2 regions of the Ruminococcus sp. RTP21204st1_B2_RTP21204_210225 genome follow, and region 2 is predicted to be linked to the other one. Evidence: predicted binding sites of a transcription regulator. Region 2 holds the regulator's gene; the other holds the start of a gene.
The links. The regulator Rex, encoded in region 2, represses fermentation and respiration genes when NADH is low (regulators of the CRP and FNR family bind a similar motif). The targets are predictions, from matches to a motif close to ATTGTTAANNNNTTAACAAT.
Positions count from the first base shown of each region.

Region 1: a site for Rex is predicted at 5,850-5,869, ahead of pgk (phosphoglycerate kinase). Genes of this name have one in related genera too.

Region 1 covers NZ_JBCPGA010000012.1:45,495-54,404, forward strand. The annotation lists gene AB5123_RS06435 (HAMP domain-containing sensor histidine kinase) at 1-862, shown strand, start outside; gene gpmI (2,3-bisphosphoglycerate-independent phosphoglycerate mutase) at 954-2,477, opposite strand; gene AB5123_RS06445 (hypothetical protein) at 2,513-2,962, opposite strand; gene tpiA (triose-phosphate isomerase) at 3,081-3,857, opposite strand; gene AB5123_RS06455 (DUF3592 domain-containing protein) at 3,989-4,510, opposite strand; gene pgk (phosphoglycerate kinase) at 4,589-5,812, opposite strand; gene AB5123_RS06465 (ATP-dependent Clp protease ATP-binding subunit) at 5,952-8,219, opposite strand; gene AB5123_RS06470 (CvpA family protein) at 8,260-8,910, opposite strand, start outside.
Region 2 covers NZ_JBCPGA010000025.1:1,673-10,582, reverse strand. The annotation lists gene AB5123_RS09405 (hypothetical protein) at 1-1,166, opposite strand, end outside; gene AB5123_RS09400 (hypothetical protein) at 1,193-2,395, opposite strand; gene AB5123_RS09395 (hypothetical protein) at 2,415-2,849, opposite strand; gene AB5123_RS09390 (hypothetical protein) at 2,977-3,363, opposite strand; gene AB5123_RS09385 (DUF4367 domain-containing protein) at 3,508-4,185, opposite strand; gene AB5123_RS09380 (RNA polymerase sigma factor) at 4,187-4,699, opposite strand; gene AB5123_RS09375 (redox-sensing transcriptional repressor Rex) at 4,958-5,626, shown strand; gene AB5123_RS09370 (hypothetical protein) at 5,677-6,267, opposite strand; gene AB5123_RS09365 (phosphotransferase family protein) at 6,479-7,237, opposite strand; gene adhE (bifunctional acetaldehyde-CoA/alcohol dehydrogenase) at 7,726-8,910, shown strand, end outside.

The sequences.
Region 1 (8,910 bases), on a different contig from region 2:
GCGGTTTGAACCGCTGAGAGATAATGGCGTTATAACGAATTATCTCATACACTATTACTCCTGCATGGACATAGAACGTCTTTCGGACAAGTCTGGGTATTTACGCTTCAAATCGAATTTTCTCGGCAACATCAGGATAGAGCTTTCTAAAATGTTAGCGATGCTTGACAGCCAAAAGAAATCCTTTTCTTCAAAAACCGGCACTGAATATGAGCATTTTGACCACGAGGCAAGGCTTCGTATACTAAAGACATTTTCCGCAACGGTGAACATGACAGAGCTTGCGAAATATTTCAGTGGCAATTTCACAACTGAATATCAGAGCCTATCAGACATATGCGGTGAGGTATGCGACGAAGAAGGCAATTTGCTGGAGGAGGACGGCTGTATTTTCAGATACTCCATTGACCCATGCATTTATTTTGAAACAAACAAAAGCCTTATTAAAAATGTGCTTGTAAATCTGCTTGTGAACGCATATATGTACAATGACAAGGAACAGCGGCAGGTTGAGCTTATCCTAAAAACCGAGGACGACAGGATAATACTGTCAGTTAGTGATAACGGCAACGGCATGACAGACGAGGTATGGCAGGCGGCTATCACGCCCTTTGGCACATTTCAAAAATACAGCAGCAATGAGGCATTGGGACTTGCACTTGCAAAATGCTTCTGCGTCCGTTTTGGCGGTGAGCTGAGTTATCGCAGTGAGATAGACAAAGGCACTTGTGTGACCATGAGTTTCCCTTGCGACAGCCGTGGTTTGCCGAAAGAATTCCATGTTAGCAGAATGCCACCCATACCGAACCCATACGGCAGCACATACTGCATAATGGCTAAAGGGCTTGACCCGCTGAAATAGGGTTTGGGCAATATACAGAGCAAGTGAATAAATGGGATACAAAAAAGGCAGTGCCGATTTTCTCGGTACTGCCTTGATTATTTTATGGAAATTAGTCCTTGATGATAGACTTACCTGTCATTTCCTTTGGCTGCTCCAGACCCATGAGTTTGAGCATTGTTGGTGAAAGGTCAGCAAGCACGCCGCCCTCTCTGATAAGAACATTGCCTGCGCCTGCGATAATGAGAGGTACAAGGTTGGTTGTGTGGGCTGTGAATGGAGAGCCGTCCTCTTCCATCATCTTATCTGCGTTGCCGTGGTCTGCTGTGATAAGTGCTATGCCGCCCTTTGCAAGAACTGCGTCAACCGTTTTGCCTACGCACTCGTCAACTGCTTCTACTGCTGCTACGGCTGCGTCGAACACGCCTGTGTGACCTACCATATCGCAGTTTGCATAGTTGAGGATAATTGCGTCATACTTGTCAGACTCTATTCTCTTGAGAACTTCGTCGCAAACAAGATATGCGCTCATTTCAGGCTGGAGGTCATAAGTTGCTACCTTCGGTGAATTGATGAGGGCTCTGTCCTCGTTCTCAAAAGGAGCTTCTACGCCGCCGTTGAAGAAGAATGTAACGTGTGCATACTTCTCTGTTTCGGCAATTCTAAGCTGTGAAAGACCCTTCTTTGCGATATACTCGCCGAAAGTATTTTCAAGGCTTGCTGGCTTGAATGCAACGTCAACGTTTGGCATTGTTGCGTCATACTGTGTCATGCAGACATAGTAAAGTGGGAATCTGCCGTTTCTTCTCTCAAATCCTATGAAGTCGTCGTCAACGAGAGTTCTTGTTATCTCTCTTGCTCTGTCAGGACGGAAGTTGAAGAAGATAACGCTGTCATTTGCGGATATCTTGCCGTTTTCATCGATAACTGTAGGAACAACGAACTCGTCTGTAACGTCAGCGGCATAGGAAGCCTTGATAGCGTCAACTGCGTTATCAGCCTTATTGCCCTCGCCGTATACCATTGCGTCATAAGCCTTGCCTACACGCTCCCAACGGTTATCTCTGTCCATTGCATAGTAACGTCCCATTACTGTTGCTATCTTGCCGACACCAATTTCCTTGAGCTTTTCTTCAAGCTCAGCTACGAAGTCAACTCCGCTTGTAGGAGGAACATCTCTGCCGTCCATGAAGCAATGAACGTATACCTTTGTAAGACCTGCTTTCTTAGCAAGTTCCAAAAGACCATAGAGGTGTGAATTATGTGAGTGAACGCCGCCGTTTGAAAGAAGTCCGAACAGGTGGAGTGCGCTGTCATTCTTCTTGCAGTTCTCAACGGCTGCTGTGAAAGCTTCATTTGAGAAGAATTCGCCGTCCTTGATAGACTTTGTAATTCTTGTAAGTTCCTGATAAACTATTCTTCCTGCACCGATATTTGTATGGCCTACCTCTGAGTTACCCATCTGTCCCTCAGGAAGTCCAACGTCCATGCCGCTTGCGCCGATAAGAGTGTGTGGATAGTTGGCAAGAAGTCTGTCGATATTAGGTGTTTTGGCAGCTCTGATAGCGTTGCCGTAATCCTTGTGATTATAGCCGAAGCCGTCCATAATGATAAGTGCTATGGGTTTCTTTGACATATTTCTTAGTCCTTTCAACATCATTTATATTCGTATTATCCCCAATAACCGCCATTTTCAAGGAAGCTCAGGACATATTCCTTAAATTCCTTGGCTGTATCGTCGCTTGTGTAATAGGTCTTTGCGCCGATACGGACATAGTTGCTCTCTCCTGCTTCATAGTAGATAGCTGGACCTTCTGAACATTTTATATCCAGCCAATCGCCGCCAACAACGTACTCCTTTGAATCCGGCTCTTTTTCTTCTGCGTTTTCCATGACTTTCGTGCGGAACTCTGTTATCTTGTCGAGCAGCTCGCTGTCTGTGAACTCAACGCCGCTAAGGAGCTTACTAGAGTCCATTTTGATAGTTACATTTTCAAGCTTAGCTTCAGATGTTGTCTGAGAGCTTTCTGCCGCTGGTGCGCTGCTTTCGTCAGTGCTTCCGCAGGCTGCAAATGACATACACATAGATAATACTAATGCTGCAAATATTATTTTTTTCATAGTTGCGTCCCCCTGTTCAAAAAAAAGCAGAGGACAGCCGCAGCCGTCCCCTGCGGAACTTTTTATTTGTTTGTTCTTGTGACGAATGATATTTTGCCCCTAGATATCCGTCTGTTAATTAGCCCTCAACAGCAGCCTGAACGATAGTGTTGAAGTCAGCAGCCTTCAGTGAAGCGCCGCCGATAAGACCGCCGTCTACGTTCTCCTTAGAAAGAAGCTCTGCGCAGTTCTTAGCGTTCATTGAACCGCCGTACTGAATTGTAACTGCCTCTGCTGTAGCCTCGTCATAGATCTTAGCAAGTGTTGCTCTGATGAATGCGCAAACTTCCTCTGCCTGATCTGCTGTAGCTGTCTTGCCTGTTCCGATAGCCCAAACTGGCTCGTAAGCGATAACGGACTTCTTAACGTCCTCTGCTGATACACCGAAGAAATCAAGCTTTACCTGTCTTGCGATAACTTCCTCTGTGATGTTGCACTCACGCTCCCAGAGAAGCTCGCCAACGCAAACGATAGGCTTAAGACCAGCTGCAAGAGCTGCCTTTGTTCTCTTGTTTACTGTTTCGTCTGTTTCACCGAAATACTGTCTTCTCTCAGAGTGACCGATAACAACGTACTCAACGCCAAGCTCAACGAGCATATCTGCTGAGATCTCGCCTGTGAAAGCACCGCTCTTCTCAAAGTGAACGTTCTCTGCACCGATCTTTACGTTTGAACCTGCTGTTGCGTTGATAGCAGTTTCAAGGTTTGTGAAAGGTACGCAAGCGATAACTTCAACCTTGCCCTCAGCGTTTGCAACCAGTGGCTTGATAGCTTCGAGAAGCTCCTTAGCCTCAGGTCTTGTCTTGTTCATTTTCCAGTTTCCTGCAATAATTGCTTTTCTTACAGCTTTTTTCATGATAAAAAACTCCTTTATTTTTTATAGGGAACAGAAAAACTGCTCCTGCTAGTTTTCCAAGTCTATTATACAACATTCACTCGTATTTGTCAACTAATTAACAAAGGCTTGGACTTATTTTATCTGTTTTTTTACAGCTTATCTATAAGCATGACCACACCGAAAACGCCAAGCAGGACACCGATAGCGATAGCCGCATAGCCGAAAGGCGTTTTCTCCTCTTTTTCCTCGGCTTCCTTTTCCTCCTCAGTGACTTCTACCTTTGATTTTTCATCGTCAAGGTAAAATTCCTGTGGGTTTTCTGGGTTATACTTTATGTCTATCATGTCGCCCTTTTCATAGCCGTTGTCTGTGACTATCTGGGTATACTTTTCGCCGTCAATGGTATAGCCTATTTTCCACTCGGTAAAAACTCTGTCCTCACCGCCGTTGAAGTCAGGCATTGTGGTCTTGACTTTCTGCAAGGCTTTTGCCTGAGTTGGTTCGTAGTGATCCTCCTCAGGGATATTATATTCCTGCTCAGGGAAAAAGCGATAGCCCTGCAAGGCTTTGATACCGAAATAGATAAGTCCCACGCCTGTGAGCAGAAGAATTATTCCGCCTATGCCCTGCCAGCCTAATCCGCTTTTTGCAAGTAGTGTTATTTCATTCATTTTTACTACCTCGATTTCTGCATAAAAAAGGGACAGGCAAAACCTGCCTGCCCCTAGCTTATAGCTTAGTAAAATATATTACTTGTCAGCGATTACGTCAATACCTGGGAGAACCTTGCCCTCGAGGTATTCAAGTGAAGCTCCGCCGCCTGTTGAGATGTGTGACATCTTATCAGCAAAGCCAAGCTGGATAACTGCTGCTGCTGAGTCGCCGCCGCCGATGATAGTTGTAGCGTCTGTTTCAGCAAGTGCCTTTGCAACTGCGATAGTACCCTTTGCAAGTGTTGGGTTCTCGAACACGCCCATAGGACCGTTCCAAACAACTGTCTTTGCAGACTTAACAGCCTCGCCGAAGAGAGCCTGTGTCTTTGTGCCGATATCAAGGCCTTCCTTGTCAGCTGGGATCTTATCAGAATCAACAACTTCTACGTCGATAGGAGCGTCGATAGGATCAGGGAAACCTGCTGCAACTGTTGTGTCGATAGGGAGAAGAAGCTTCTTGCCAAGCTTTTCAGCCTTTGCCATCATTTCCTTGCAGTAGTCGATCTTTGTATCGTCAACGAGGGAAAGACCAACTTCCTTGCCCTGTGCCTTAAGGAATGTATATGCCATACCGCCACCGATGATAAGTGTATCGCACTTCTCGAGGAGGTTTGAGATAACGTTGAGCTTATCTGCTACCTTTGCGCCGCCGAGAATAGCAACGAATGGTCTAACAGGTGTTTCAACTGCATTTCCGAGATAGTTGATCTCCTTCTGCATGAGGTAACCAACTGCTGTTTCCTTAACGAACTTTGTAACGCCAGCTGTAGAAGCATGAGCTCTGTGAGCTGAACCGAAAGCGTCCATTACGAATACTTCGTCGTCAACGAGGTCAGCAAGTTCCTTAGCGAAAGCTTCGCCGTTCTTTGTTTCCTCTGCGCCTCTGAATCTTGTGTTCTCAAGAACAACGATATCTCCGTCAGCCATTTCAGCAACTGCCTTCTTAGCGTTGTCGCCAACTACTGTATCGTCAGCAGCGAATGTTACCTTTGTTTCAGTAAGAAGCTCTGCAAGTCTTGCAGCAGCAGGAGCAAGTGAGAACTTAGCCTCTGGGCCGTTCTTTGGCTTGCCAAGATGTGAACACAGAACTACCTTGCCGCCGTCAGCTACCAGCTTCTTGATAGTTGGGAGAGCAGCTGTTATTCTGTTATCGTTTGTAATAACGCCGTCCTTAAGAGGAACGTTAAAGTCAACTCTTACGAGTACCTTTTTGCCCTTTACATTAATGTCATCAACAGTAACTTTGTTTAAACCTGCCATTTTAAAGACACCTCTCAATTTAATTTTTTTAATTCACGTTGTTAAAAAACTAACAACCTTACCTTTATTATATAACATACCGTCATAAAAATCAAGTATTTTTTTATAATTTTTACCCTGATTTTATAACTTTAGGCTTTTAAAGTGCGTCCACCTTTATCTCTCCGTTGTCAGCGGATATTGCCACGGCGGACACCGCTCCCTCGCCCTTATCTATAAGCAGTTCGGCTATCTTATCCTCCACCTCGTTTCTTATGACGCGGCGGATATCTCTTGCACCAAGCTTCTGACCGTATGCCTTATGTGCGATAGCTTTCAAAGCTTCATCTGTATATCTCAGGCTGATATGTTTCTCCTCCAGCGGCGACTTCATCTCGTCCAGCATAAGACCTGCTATGCCTGCGAAATTCTCCTCTGTGAGCGGATTGAACACAACTATCTCGTCTATTCTTCCAAGAAACTCAGGCCGCAGGAAATCTCTCAGTGCTTTCATTGCTTTATCCTTGGCGATATCACTGTCGGTCTTATTGAAGCCCACACCTGTATCTCTATCAGTCGAACCTGCGTTTGATGTCATGACGATAACTGTGTTCTCAAATGAAACGCTTCTGCCCTGTGAATCGTTGATACGTCCCTCGTCAAGTATCTGGAGGAGTATGTTCATAACGTCAGGGTGAGCCTTTTCTATCTCGTCAAAAAGTACCACTGAATATGGTCTGCGGCGCACCTTTTCGGTAAGCTGACCTGCTTCATCAAAGCCTACATATCCCGGAGGTGAGCCGATAAGCTTTGATACTGAGTGCTTCTCCATATACTCGGTCATGTCAACTCTGATAAGCGGTTCGGTGGCGTCAAAAAGCTCTTCTCCAAGGACTTTCACAAGCTCTGTTTTTCCAACGCCTGTTGGGCCGACGAAAATAAATGAAGCCGGTCTGCGACGTTTTGAAAGCTGAACCCTTGTACGCTTTATTGCCTTTGCGACCTTATCAACGGCTTCGTCCTGGCCGATAACACGCTTTGAAAGAGCTTCTTTAAGATGCTTTATCTTATCATACTCGGTCTGAGCTATCTTATTGGCAGGGATACCTGTCCAAAGCTCTATTACCTTTGAGATATCTTCCTCTGTGACCTGAACGTTTTTAAGAGTTTCTTCCACCTCTTTGAGTCTGTTCTGGATCCTGAGTATCTCGCCCTTTTCCTTTGCGATTATCTCATAGTCAGGGTCTGACTTCTGTTCGTAATCCTCAACGAGCTTTTCATGCTTTTTAAGCTCCTCGTTAAGTGCGTCGAACTCCTCTATTTCAGGCGTTCTGATACTTGTGCAGGCGCAGGCTTCATCAAGAAGATCTATCGCCTTGTCAGGGAGGAATCTGTCGTTGATATATCTTTCAGAAAGCACTGCACACTCTCTGAGCATATCGTCTGATATCTTTACTCTATGGAAATTCTCGTAATACTGCTTTATGCCTTTGAGGACTGTGATTGTGTCCTCAACTGTCGGCTCGGAAACTGTTACAGGCTGGAAACGTCTTTCAAGTGCAGAGTCCTTTTCGATATACTTTCTGTACTCCTTGAAAGTCGTTGCGCCTATTACCTGTATCTCGCCTCTTGAAAGGGACGGTTTCAGGATATTAGCTGCGTTCATCGTTCCCTCATTATCGCCTGTGCCAACAAGGGTATGCACCTCGTCTATAAAGAGGATAACATTGCCCTGCTCTTTTACTTCCTCTACAAGTCCTTTACAGCGGCTCTCGAACTGTCCTCTGAACTGAGTGCCTGCAACAAGTGCGGTAAGGTCAAGGAGGTAAAGTTCCTTATCCTTGATATGGAACGGCACATCTCCGCCAACTATCCTCTGTGCGATACCCTCGGCAATGGCTGTTTTACCAACGCCAGGTTCGCCTATAAGGCATGGGTTGTTCTTCTGACGTCTTGACAGGATATGGATAACTCTTGATATCTCCTTATCTCTGCCCACAACGTTATCAAGCTTGCCCTCTCTTGCTTTCTGAGTAAGATTTGTGCAATAGTTGTTGAGAAATTTAAGCTTTTTCTTTTTATCCTTTGGCTTGTTCTCTCCGCCCTCATCGGTGGCTTTAGGCATACCTCCTGCGAGGTTGCTGAAAAGATTGGCTGCATCACCGCCGAAAAGATTGCTCAGGAAGTTCGTTCCGCCCGGCTCAAAATCGTCCCCGTCGGAAGCCTCCATAAGCTGATTTGACATTGCTTCAAGGTCATCGTCTGAGATGCCCATTGCCTTCATATAATCGTCCACCTGCGAAATGCCAAGCTCCTTGGCACAAACAAGGCAAAGTCCCTCGTTCTTCTTGTGCTGAGGGTCCTTGGCGTTCATCTGTGAGATGAACACCACAGCAGGACGCTTTTTACATCTTGAACACATTAACATTTTTATTTGCTCCTTTCCTTACTGATACACCTTACGGTAATCATTTATACAGAATATCAAAGAAGTAACTGAACAGATAGGTATTTTCAAAAACAGCGCTGTTGAACTTGGGAAGCTTGTTCTCGGTAGCATTTATCACAGTGCAGACCATAAAGGCTATCAACACCAGATACAGACCACCTTTGCAAAGACCAAGCACCATGCCTGCGAAACGGTTTGCCGCTGTCAGACCTGCCATTCGGGTAAAAACTCCCGACAGACGCAGGATAAGCCTTATGACTATCTCCATAAGCACATAAACCGTCATGAACACGCAAAGCCTTATAAAAGTCAGGGCGATCGGTCGGAAAATGTTCTTTTCCAGATACTCAGCACCAGTTCTGCCACCCTCAGAGAGAGCCTTGACGGCTTCGTCTATCTGCTCGGCAGTGAACTTCACCGCCTTAGACAGACTTTTTCCAAGCTTATTGCCCTCCAGCTTTTCGCTGAGCTTTTGGGGCATAACGCTGTGGATATACTCTGAAAGCTCCTCGCCCTTTTGCTGAGCGGTATCAAGGTCTGTTCCCTTTGAAACAAGCAGCTTTTCGGTATTCTCCGCAAGAGTGCCTGCCCCTGACAGGACGTTTTTTATCTCCTCATCTGAAAGGTCGATATCAACGCCCTCGTTTTTCAGTTCATTGCTCACAAGCTT
Region 2 (8,910 bases):
CCTGCGACAAAAAATGCGGTCATGATGAATATGATAGCAAAATAAACAACGTATTCTCGTGCAGGTATTCCCCAGAAATTCATATAACCTGTGTCATTGAGCATATTGGTGTAATTGCCTGTTAAAATGTCAACGGCAGGGTTGGAAAAGCTTGTGGTTTTCAGATATAATGGTACAAATATTGGCACAAGGCAGACCGCTCCTGCAAGTATGGTCTTTCTGCTAAGCATTGAAAGAAACATCACAATGCTTGCGGCGAAAAGCGCATAAACAAGTTTTGCGGCAAATACTGCAACTAGATATCCGCCAAAGCTCATATTCGCCGAACTTAGTTCAAAACCGCTCAGATATTGCAATGGCATATCAAGTTTAAAGCCGTTTGTATCGTAAATAAAAAGAGTTATAATATCCACAGTGTAAATTATCAAAACAAGAATTATTACAGCAACAAAGCCGGTACAAAGCTTGAAAAGTGAGAATTTCCTCACGCCCGTTTTGGTTATTCCAAAGCTTTTTATCCTGCCGCTTTGTATCTCTGATGAAAAAATGCTGAAAAGAAGCAAATAAACGCCGAACGGTATCAAAATTTCCAATGACATATAGTTTTCAAAGCCGTCAGCGGCTCTGGTGTCAATGATATCGTCCGACTTTTTTAGGTCTGTTATCACGGCGTTGTAATCGCTGATGAGCTTGTCGGAAAGCTTCAAAGAATACTCATCCGTAACGCCACGTCTTGCATTTCGGCTGTAACCTCGCACACGCTCGGAAATGAGCTTCAAAGCATTTTGCTGGGAATATAGCTCTCCCTCAATAAGAGAAAACATACTGTCAAGTCCTGCGCCTGCTTGTGAATTTTTCTGAGAGAAATCTATTATCTTTTCCTCAAGTTCCACAGGCAATTCAACCTGCTTTACACCGCCTGTGTTGTGGTTATTCTGATAGTCGTTTATCTCGTTGTTAAGAGCGTTTTGCTCATCAGCAAGCTTTTGAGCGTCTTGGCTTACAGTTTCCGAGCCGCCTTTAAGATAGGTCATGTATTTTTCGCCATAAGCATAAGAAGGTCTGAGTACAGATATCAAAAAGGCGCAGGAAAGCAAAGCCAGCAATAAGCTTATCAAAGCTGACTTCGCCATATCTTTTCTTATCATAAATCTGAGAAGTTTCAAATCGTCACACCTCAAACATCAAGCTCTTACATTTCTGACTGTATCTCTGCATATGTATCATAATCCCATTCGCCGTTTGAAATAAACTTGTGCAGTTTAAAATCTTTATCCACAAGATAAGCGGCTGTATCAGCGTCGGGATCATAGGTCGAAAGAAGGAAATAATCCTCACAGTTATTGAATATCGTCATATAGTCGATATACTCATAGCCGTAAAAATACTTTTCATTGAGCTTAGCATCATCAATTATCTTCTGCGGTTTATTATCGTTATCAAGATAATAAAGCACATACTGATACATTTTGCCATTATCATTTGGCTCACGAACAAGCACTATCATAGTGTTATTGAAATACTGAAAATATCTTACAAAAGATTTGTCTTTAAAAGTGCAAACTGTGTCACTTTTTTCATTATCCTCGTTATACCTATACAGCTTGTTTTCGCCATTAGAGTAATACACATCTCCGTCGGCCGGATAATACATATACGGCGTATTTTCGCTTATCTGAGAGCCAACATCAATGCCTGTATCCTTGACGTTCTGAGGGTCTGAAAGTGGAGCTATAAATAGGCGGACTGTATCCGTCTTTGGGCAAAGCCTTGTAAAATAAAGCTTGCCGTCGCTTATGTAATAGGTATTGGCTTTTGTTATCTCGCTTTTGTCAGAGTTTTTGAGAGCGTATTTATATAGCGAATAGCCTGTGCTGAATCCGTTCTCGTCGGTCTCGCTCTTTTTGTATTTGCCCTCAACAAAATAGATATCTCCGTCTTTGTCCATAGACATACAGCCTAATATGCTGTCCTTTGGTGCAGAATACACTTCCGTGACTTCACCGCTGTTGTAATCCACTGTGACAATGCTGTAATCTTCTTTTTGCGTAGCAGAATTATACACTGACCTTACAGCGTATATAACGCCGTCATATATGGTATAGCAGGACAAGTTTGAATACTCTTGAAGCTTGACCTTTATCATTGCAAGGCTGTCGGATTCGATATCATATTCTGCAATGCCGTCATAGGTTTTGTAATACACAAAATTGTTTGCAAATGCAGTAGAAGAAGCTTCAGGACACAAAAGGTTTGTGGGAGAAGCAGAAAGTTCTTGTTGACCCTTTTCAGAAGAAACCGCCTTATCGGATTTTGTGCCAAGAGAAATGAAAAGTGTAACTGCAACTGCGGCAATTATAACTGCGGCTGTTGCGATAATAATTTTAGTTTTCATAATTCACACTCAAGTTCTATTATTGACTATCAACGGAAAGCGTTGTGCTGTAATTGCCATGTACCTTATCATTATAAATATGTACAGTTTTTACTAACTTTGAAGATGTACAACCTTTTAACCCAAACGAATGCTCAATTTTACCTGTGTCAGAATGAGATGATCCACAACCAGTACCACCAACAGAGGCACTTGCATAAACATAACCGCTGTATTTACAATTTGGATTGTAAACATTGTTATTGTTACTTGATGTCCTAGTCCAAGCTTGACCAGCTACAGTTGAATTTGTTCTTATTCCTGTTACAAAACATGAAATATAAGCATTTGAGCCAGAACCACCAACTGCTCTGCCGTATTTTATGGCTTCATACGCACTAGCCCCAATAGCCATAGAACTCATCATCATAACAGCAGTACCCATAGCTACGATCCTCTTAACGATCTTTTTCATATTAAACGTCCTTCTTTATTATAACATCCAAATATTTGAATGTCAATGTTTTGTTTTTGATTTTGGATTATATAAATATTATTACTGCATTGGAATCACCTGTCCTTTCTGTGCACAGCCTATTATTTTAGCATGACGCTGTTTTGCTGTAAATAGTTATGGTCTCATAGGCAGAGCCATTATAGACCTTAGCAACTGTCTTTACACGATAAGTACCGCTGCTTAAAGACTCTTTGGAATTTGAATAAATCGCATACCAACTGTTGAATGTTTTTGTCCAACTACTGTATTTATTCCATGAAGATCCATTTTTCTTCTGAAGTGTTTGAGTTATAACGATTTTAGTAGTTGTACCTGAAATACCACGTACAGTGGATTTACAAGTTGCAGCCTTGTTGGAGATTGACAATGTACCTGATATTTTATCTGTGTATAAATAACAAACAGAAATGTCATCGTCAGAAGGCGTTTGCAGTTCGGGTTCGGCAAAAGCTGTAAGTGATAGGCATAGCATAATAACAACCGATATAATTGTCGATATCACTTTTTTCATATATGTAAGTTCCTCCTTTCACAAAAAATAGGTGCAAGAGATTTATTTTCTCCTACACCTACTATGACAATGAAAATTGTTTGTTTGTGATATGCTTTTATTAATTTACTTTATTTTTGTGGATTCACACAATTCCAACACAGACCGTTTGTCTAAGTTGCTGCATATTTCAAAAATATATTTACCATTGTCCCATATAAATGTATGATCATGATCTGTATTATGAACTAGATATTCTTGTCCGTTTTCATCTGTATATGATTCAAATGTTGACTGTTCATTATCATAATTACTAAGATATGCATCTTTTGTGTATTGTTCAAAAAAGATATAATCATCATCCTTGAAGTATGTTATTATAATTGAATTTTCCATTTTATCATAGTCGACTTGTTTAAATCCATTTGGAAGTGAAGATATATGATATTCCTCGTCAATCGAATGCGGATATGAATTCTCAATTTCACTGTCTGCTATAATCTCCGTATGGTCTGAAAAAATATTCATAAAGAAATCACAAACTGCCTCTCTCACAGCTTTTACGCTAAGCGAAGAAAATGATAGGATCAACAATGCTGCAACACAACAAGCAACACGTCTGCCGGTCGTGCATATCAGAGTAAAATAGGGCTTTTCTCTGTGTTTTATAAGTTTGTTTATTTTTTTATTGTACTTTTCCGAAAATTCATATCGTTTGTCTACTTCAAGAGTTTCAACATAATCATCCAATCTGGCATTTACGACTTCATCGAGAGCTTTTGAAAAATATGAAAAATTATTCATGTTATAAATCACCCTTTTCAAGTAATATCTTCAATCTGTTTTTGGCATACTGCAGACGTTTTCTTGCTGTGGCAGATGTAATGCCAAGCGTTTTTGAGATTTCAGAATATTCAAGTCCACACGAAAACTTTAAATAAAGAATCTCTTGATCGTCAACTTTCAGTTTCTTTATGCAACCTTTCAAAAATTCAAATTCGTAACATGACATATTTTCATTTACAAAATAAGAATCATCATCGTAGGAAACCGTCATTAAATTTTCTTTTTCCTTTTTAGATATATTCTTTGCCATGTTCCTACTAGTTATGACAATGTAATAATCCAATTTGTGATATTCTAAATGTTTAATTTTTTGAAAACATTTAGCCAACGATAAAAAAGTGTCAGAAGTTGATTCCTCAGCAAGTTGTTCATTTTTTAATATATTCAAGGATATTGCATGAACTTTATTTTTGTATTTATTATACAGCTTTTCAAAAGCCTTTTTATCTTTTTCATCATCGATCAATGCCATACACACGCCAAGCATTTCATCACATCCTATATACTTTATAATGTATCAAGTATAACATTATTTATGTATAAATTCAAGGGGGATGTTTTGTAGAAGTAAAACCTTGTTGATTGTGAAATGTTTGTTAACATCAACACGGAAGTTGAAATAGCCAGAGTTTACAAGTCCTTGACAAAAGAAAAGATTAGTGCTATTATATTATGTGATATTGTTATTTATTTATCAATCATGTTTTTTAGTAAAGGAAAGTGTAAATATATGTCTAAAGACGGTTCGATATCCGCATCAGTAATAAAACGACTGCCACGTTATTATAGATTTTTAGGTGAGCTTCAAAAAGAAGGACTTGAAAGAATATCTTCAAGGGAGCTTTCTGAGAGAATGAAGCTCACGGCTTCACAAATAAGACAAGACCTTAACTGCTTTGGCGGATTCGGTCAGCAGGGATATGGCTATCACGTTGACGAGCTTAGAATGGAAATAGGCAAGATACTCGGAGTAGACAAACATTTCAAGACCATACTTATCGGTGCAGGAAACCTTGGTAAAGCTATCGCCACACATATTAACTTTGAAACAAGGGGTTGCAATCTCATTGGCATATTTGATATAAACCCTAAGCTCACTGGTGAAGTGGTAGGAAACATACCGATTCGTCACACTAATGATATAGAAAGCTTTTGCGAAGCAAACTCCCCTGTTGTAGCTGTGCTTTGTATACCGAAGGCAAACACTCAGGCTATTGCAGACCAGCTTGTAAATCTTGGTCTGAAAGCGTTCTGGAATTTTTCACATTATGATCTTAGCATCGACTATGAAAACATAGTTGTGGAAAATGTCCATTTAGGTGACAGCCTGCTTACACTTACATATGCAACAAATATCATCACAAGCACTGACACTGACAACAGCGAAGAGATCGAATAAAAAAAATTCACACCAGAAAATTCTCTGGTGTGATTTTTTTATATAAAGTATTAGCGAACTGTTTTAACCGCGGCTGTTTCAACAACTGCAGCAAGATGGTCATTAACCTCTTTGCTCTGATAGTATTCAGCAAAAGACTCAGTTACTTGATCTGCCCATGACTCTGTAGATTGAGTTTTAACATCCTCGGTATTGATTTTTTCAGCACTTCCTGTTTCATCATCAAGAACGTAAAGCTTATCTGATGCGACCTCGGCAGCGACAGTTGCCACCTTTGTCAACACATCGTCATTTTTATCATATATAACAAAAATGTAACAATTCTTTTTGTTCACAGTCTTAGTGCCTGTATAACCATAAAGCCTTTTTGTTTTTTCAGCCAAAGGATATATCTCCTTGCAGACATCTACGACCTGATTAAACGAATCAACAGCCTCATCTGGTATCTTTTCAAGAGTGCTTCTGTCAGGGAGTGAAGTAGTTTCGTCTGGCACTTCATCAGTAACCTCTGTCTGAGCTGTCGTTACGTCATTATTTGTAAGATTAACATTATTTTCTGTTTTATTATCAGCATTTTTTCCACAAGCCGGGAAAGCAAACATAGTGCAAACTATAGCAACAGCTATCATTAGCTTTTTCATATTGATCCTCCGAATAACCTCTGTAGTCCTAAATCATTATGTCATATTTCAACAGTTTCACATTATATCACATGAAAATTACTCTGTAAAGGGATTATAAAGAATTGTAACAAAATATCCCGATTATGACGAAACTCATAATCGGGATAAATCATTTTTTAGCTATTTGCACAATAAGAGGTTACAAATTTGTTACAAGCTGACGAAAAGACTAATCGTAATCTACAACGTCGATCCACTTCATGAGCAGATCCTTCTCCTCTGGTTTGCCCTTAATGAGCTGTGCTGCTGCAACGATCGGCAACCAAGCCTGTACATACTGCTTAGATGTTCCGCTCTTTACGCAATACTTATCAAGATAAGCCTCAGCAAGATCAGGATTGTTAAGGCAGAACAGCAGGTATGTTCTTGCAACGTCAGCAGAAGCATTGCCTTGTCTAGCAGAACCCCAATTGATAACATAAGTACCTTCGTCATTGATGATAACGTTCTTTGGCTCAAAGTTACCATGGCAAAGCTTGATGTGCTTTGGCATTGAATCAAGTCTTGTGAGAAGCTCATACTTCTTTATCTCGTCGATCTGACCAAGAGTCTTGATCTGTCTTGCAATCTTATCTTTCAGCTTTGAAAGAAGTGGCATATACTGAGCGTGTATCTCGCACTGAATGTCGATAAACTGGTTAAGATACGTGTCTTTCTTGTCTGGATTTTCGTCCATAAGCTGCTGAAGAGTCTTACCTTTTATAAAGTCCATTGTTATAGCCCATTTGCCGTCGATAACGGAAACCTCGTGAAGAACAGGCATCTTTATAAAGGAATTGCCAAGTGTTGTTTCAACTCTTGCGTGTGTAAGAGCCGCATACAGACACTTTTCCTTGTATTCAGGCTTCTTATAGATCCTGACTGCCATTCCATCAGATTCATAAACATCATAGATGTCGCTGGATGCTACAAAGTTATCAAGTTTCATAAGTCATATCTCCTTTTATTTTAAAATATGGTATTAAGTCGAGTTTCAGAGTATACATCGATTTTTCAACAGCCTTATTGTGTAAAATTACCTTTACATCTCCGTGCTTTCTATGTATCTCTGTTATGTCTATATTATACTACAGATTTTCTAAATGTCAAGCATTTTTTCGTTATTTTCACAACTGTTTTATTTTTGTTTAGTTTTTATCTTATATTTATTAATCTTTTATTAGGCGGCATATATGATAAATTTTTATCAATCTGATTTCTATTGTGCAATTTGACGGTCATGAATTGTTAATCTATCATAAAACAATGTTCAATATTTATGTATATTGCATAATAAAACGACGTAAAATATCAAAAAAGCTGTAACTTTATAAGATTGACAAAAAAATAACAATCGTATATAATATAGTTAAGATAAAACCCCTACGGGAGTTATCAAGAGTAAAAACAATAATTAATTTATTGGAGGTTTATTTTATGGCAAAGAGTGAAGCTAAAACAGTCGGCATCGTCGATACAGAGGAAGCTCTGACTGCTAAGATCGCTGAAGTAAGAGCTGCACAGGCTATCTTCGCTACCTACACACAGGAGCAGGTAGATAAGATTTTCAAGGCTGCTGCTATCGCTGCTAACAAGGCAAGAATCCCACTTGCAAAGATGGCTGTTGAGGAAACAGGCATGGGTATCGTTGAAGACAAGGTTATCAAGAACAACTATGCTGCTGAGCACATCTACAATAAGTACAAGAATGTTCAAACTTGTGGTGTTTTTGAGGAAAATAAGGCTTACGGCACAATGAGAATTTACGAGCCTATCGGTCTTATCGCTGCTGTTATCCCAACAACAAACCCAACTTCTACTGCTATATTCAAGACACTTATCTGTCTTAAGACAAGAAATGGTATCATAATCTCACCACACCCAAGAGCAAAGAAGTCAACTATCGCTGCTGCTAAGATCGTTTATGATGCAGCTGTTGCAGCAGGTGCTCCAAAGGGTATCATCGGTTGGATCGACGTTCCTTCTCTTGAACTCACAAATATGATAATGAGAGAGTCTGACACAATCCTCGCTACAGGCGGTCCTGGAATGGTAAAGGCTGCTTATTCATCTGGTACACCAGCTCTCGGTGTTGGTGCCGGTAATGCATCAGCTATTATTGATTCTTCTGCTGATATCGTAAACGCTGTAAACTCTATCATTCATTCTAAGACATTTGATAACGGTATGATCTGTGCTACAGAGCAGACAGTTATCGCTGATAAGACAGTTTACAACGATGTTAAGAAGGAATTCATCAAGAGAGGTTGCTACTTCCTTAACGATGAAGAAGCCGATAAGATCAGAAAGACAATGCTCATCAACGGTGCTCTTAATGCTAAGATCGTTGGTCAGCGTCCTGTAACTATCGCTAAGATGGCTGGCTTTGAAGTTCCAGAGGATACAAAGGTACTCATCGGCGAGGCTACAAGCACAGCTCCTGAAGAGGCTTTCGGTCACGAAAAGCTCACAACTATCCTTGGTATGTACAAGTCAAAGAACTTTGACGACGCTCTTGACATCGCAGAGGCACTTCTCGTAAACAACGGCGGTCTTGGTCATACTTCAGTTCTTTGGGTAGATAACATAAACGAGAGAGAAAAGCTCAATAAGTTCGCTGCA